Regions from separate parts of the Drancourtella sp. An12 genome, predicted to be linked through region 2. Evidence: predicted binding sites of a transcription regulator. Region 2 holds the regulator's gene; the other holds the start of a gene.
What was found. Region 2 encodes LexA, which represses DNA repair genes until DNA is damaged. Its sites were predicted from a motif close to CNAACANNTGTTNG; they were not measured.
Positions count from the first base shown of each region.

Region 1: the regulator LexA is predicted to act here: its motif matches at 1,073-1,086, upstream of recA (recombinase RecA).

Region 1 is NZ_NFLO01000021.1:17,280-19,485, forward strand. Features, by position in the region: gene recA (recombinase RecA) at 1-1,049, opposite strand, end outside; gene B5E64_RS14735 (methylglyoxal synthase) at 1,230-1,703, opposite strand; gene B5E64_RS14740 (UDP-N-acetylglucosamine pyrophosphorylase) at 1,814-2,206, opposite strand, start outside.
Region 2 is NZ_NFLO01000005.1:157,616-159,821, forward strand. Features, by position in the region: gene yqeK (bis(5'-nucleosyl)-tetraphosphatase (symmetrical) YqeK) at 1-316, shown strand, start outside; gene rsfS (ribosome silencing factor) at 338-706, shown strand; gene lexA (transcriptional repressor LexA) at 776-1,393, opposite strand; gene B5E64_RS07460 (type II CAAX endopeptidase family protein) at 1,611-2,206, shown strand, end outside.

The DNA of each region.
Region 1 (2,206 bases), on a different contig from region 2:
TCGGCCTCTTTGCTGCCGTTATCCGCAGCTTCCTGCCCCTGTCCTGCACTGCCGTCCAGTCCATAATGAGCGCGTACTTTCGCTTCAATCTCATCCATCACTTCCGGATGCTCTCTTAAATAGCCTTTCGCATTCTCACGGCCCTGACCGATCTTGTTTCCCTCATATGCATACCATGCTCCGCTCTTATTGACGATATCCAGGCCTGCTGCCAGATCCAGCACATCTCCCTCTCTGGAAATGCCTTTTCCGAACATGATATCGAACTCCGCCTCTTTAAACGGAGGCGCAATCTTATTCTTTACAACTTTGACTCTGACATGGTTTCCGACCATCTCTCCGCCCTGCTTGAGGGTCTCTGTTCGTCTGATGTCGAGACGGATCGAGGAATAGAATTTCAGTGCACGTCCTCCTGTAGTCGTCTCCGGGTTGCCGAACATGACACCGACCTTCTCGCGGAGCTGATTGATGAAAATCACAACGCAGTTTGACTTGCTGATGACAGGAGTAAGCTTTCTGAGCGCCTGGGACATCAGTCGTGCCTGAAGTCCGACATGGCTGTCTCCCATATCTCCCTCGATCTCCTGCTTTGGAACAAGAGCCGCTACCGAGTCAATGACAACAATATCCATTGCTCCGGATCTGACCATCGTCTCCGTAATCTCAAGGGCCTGGTCTCCGCTGTCCGGCTGGGAAATGTAAAGCTCATTGATATCCACGCCGATATTCCCCGCATAAACCGGATCCAGCGCATGCTCCGCATCGATAAATCCTGCAATTCCCCCTCTTTTCTGCACCTCTGCAATCATGTGAAGGGCAACTGTCGTCTTACCGCTTGACTCCGGTCCGTAAATCTCTACAATACGCCCCTTTGGAACGCCGCCGAGTCCAAGGGCGATATCCAGACTCAGCGCTCCTGTCGGAACGGTCTCAACTGCCACCTGTGCCTTCGGATCTCCGAGACGCATCACCGTTCCTTTTCCAAAATCCTTTTCCAGTTTGGCTATCGCGGCCTCAAGGGCCTTCTTTTTATCTTCATTATTTGTCATACTCTGATCTCCTTTTTTGAATCCGAACAAATGTTCGCCTGTGATTTTAATAGTAACCGATTCTTATTTTGTTGTCAAGCTGATTTTTGAGTTTTGGCAGAAATGCCCGGACCGGAAACAAGACAGAATGCCCGCCACAGTCCGGCTGCGGCAGGCCTTTCATAAAAACAGATCATATTCCTATTTCATCTGTCTGACTCTCTCCTCTACTTCCGCGGAGAAATTCAGAACTTTTCTGGAGTATGTTTGATTCATATACCGGGATGTAAGCATGAAATCCGCAGTAGCAAGATTATTGGCTACCGGAATATCATATACGACCGCAATTCGAAGAAGCGCCTTGACATCCGGATCATGCGGCTGTGCTTCCAGCGGATCCCACAAAAAGATCATAAAGTCAATGCCGCCTTCTACGATCTTTGCTCCAATCTGCTGATCCCCTCCGAGGGGACCGCTGTTGTACGCGCGCACCGGAAGCCCCGTTTTTTCCGCGATCAGTCTGGCTGTCGTCCCGGTACCGCAAAGAAAGTGATTTTTCAGAATATCTTTATTCTTATCGCACCAGTCCACCATTTCTTTTTTCTTTCCATCATGCGCCACCAGTGCGATATGTTTCTGCTTTCCAATTTCAAAATCTACATACTGCTTTCCCATTGTGTTTCGTCTCCTTTCCCGATCCGTCATTCCTTCTTTGTCCCGTCAACGAATTTCTCTTTTATTATACAATATTTCTCCGGATTCTCACAGTAAAATTTCACAGGTTACTACTGTTTTTCTACAACTTCGCCCTGTTTTTTGTAAATACTTCCGGCCGGCACATACCCCCTCACCATGGAAAGCGGGTAAATATTTGTATTTCTTCCTACAACCGTCCCCGGATTCAGGACACTGCCGCATCCTACCTCCACATTGTCTCCGAGCATGGCGCCGAACTTTTTCAGTCCGGTCTCGATTTTACCCTCCGGTGTACTGACTGTTGCAAGTGTCTTGTCAGATTTCACATTGGATGTGATGGAGCCGGCACCCATATGGGACTTGAATCCAAGGACAGAGTCGCCGACATAATTGTAATGAGGCACCTGAACCTTGTTGAATAACACAACATTTTTCAGTTCTGTAGAATTCCCGACTACTGCACCTTCTCCTACCAGCGCGTT
Region 2 (2,206 bases):
GCTTGGCGCCTACCTGGCAGCAACGAAATATCATGTCCGGGATCAGCGGATTCTGGATGCGATCATCTGCCATACGACCGGAAAGCCGAAGATGACCATGCTGGATAAGATTCTTTATATCGCGGACTATATCGAGCCGGGAAGAAAAGAGGCACCGAATCTTCCGGAAGTCAGAAAACTGGCTTTTCAGGATATTGACGCCTGCCTTTATCTGATTCTGAAGGATTCCCTTGCCTACCTTCACACCCGCAATCTGGCCATTGACCCTATGACAGAGAAGACATATTTATACTATAAGAACTATCTGAACAAATAATCAAAAACAGGAGGAAGATGGATGAGCAACGCATTAGAAACATCAAAAAAGATGGCAGCCGCTGCCTGCCGTGCGCTGGACAGCAAAAAAGGCGAAGATATCCGGGTCATTGATATCTCGGAAATCAGTGTACTGGCCGATTATTTCATCATTGCAAACGGAAACAGCAACAGTCAGGTACAGGCTCTTGTAGATAACGTTGAGGAAGAGCTTGCAAAAGAAGGATATACCGTAAAACAGCGGGAAGGCTATGGCCTTGGGAACTGGGTGCTGCTCGATTTCGGAGATATTATCGTCCATGTATTTGATAAAGAAAACCGTCTTTTCTACGATCTGGAACGTATCTGGAAAGATGGAAAGACGATCTCCATGGAAGATCTGGAAAAGTAAATCCTGACAGGAGATGAAGAAAAGGCTGCGAACCTCAGGTGCTCGCAGCCTTTTGTAATATCAATATCCTTATCTCATAAATCTCAGCAGGCCGATCATCTTTCCGAGAATCGTAACTTCATCAACAATGATCGGATCCATGGCGTCATTCTCCGGCTGAAGCCGGTAGTGTCCGTCCTCTTTGAAAAACCGTTTCACTGTAGCCCCGTCCTCTACAAGGGCAACGACAATCTCGCCATTTTCCGCAGTCGGTCTCTGCTCGACCAAAATATAATCCCCGTCAAGAATTCCGACATTCACCATACTGTCACCGCGCACACGAAGGAGAAATGTCTGATTGTTTGGAAGGCGCTCTACCGGAATCGGGAAATAGTCTTCAATATTCTGCTCTGCCAGAAGCGGCTCTCCTGCAGCTACACGTCCGATAATCGGCACCTGTGCCATCTCGCGGCGTGTCAGATTAAACGACTCGTCCAGAATCTCGATCGCACGCGGCTTCGTCGGGTCTCGCCGGATGTACCCGTTCTTCTCCAGCGTCTCAAGATGAGAGTGGACAGAAGAAGTAGATTTCAAATGTACTGCTTCGCAGATTTCACGCACTGCCGGCGGAAATCCTCTTTCTAAAATCTGCGCTTTTATATATTCAAGAATCTCGGATTGCTTTTCTGTAATATTTCCGTTACCCATGGAATGTCCTCCTGCTTTTAATGTCTCTGTCAGACTACATACTTTTTTTCTATTTTATCACAGCAAGGTATAAAAGGCAAACAAATGTTTAGAAAATATGTTCGATCTGATTCCTTTTTGTAAAAAAAATAAGTGAATAAATATCTTGACTTCTATCTACCTTGCTATATAATGTAGACAAGAACCTTATTATACAAGGTAGAATGGAGGGAACGTTATGTTAAAAAAGAATGAGAAAAAAGGACTGATCATTTATTTGGGAACAGTATTTGGCATCACTTTGTTGATGGGCTTTCTGGTGAGAGCAGCTTTCCGAAACAATCAATCCGTTAGTATTTATGCCGGTGTACAGATGCTGTATCCTGCGATGGGAGTGATCATTGCAGGATTTTTCACACGCAAAGACCTTTTTCAGAAAATGAAACGCATTTACTGGACTTATCTGATCGCTGGAGTTGTCTGTATCCTCGCCCTTATACTTTACACCTTTTCCGGCAGTTCACTTTCAACCACGATGATATCTATTGCTGTAACAATCGGTGCGTTACTGATGTTTGTATGGATTTTTTTGATGGACAGTCCAACAAGAAATGCCTCTGGATTTGGTCTTGACAATAAAAATGTGCGAACTTTTATAAAATATGTGCTTCTGTTTTTGGCTTTCCAGATCATGGATATAGTAGTCAGTACCGTTTATCTGTTTTTCATCGGGGAACTTGCTTTCTCTGATTTGTCTCAGATGATCCACAGTGCACCATCAACTGCAGTTGTATTTTTAGTAAAATTATTCTTACTAATACCAGGGTTCTTTTT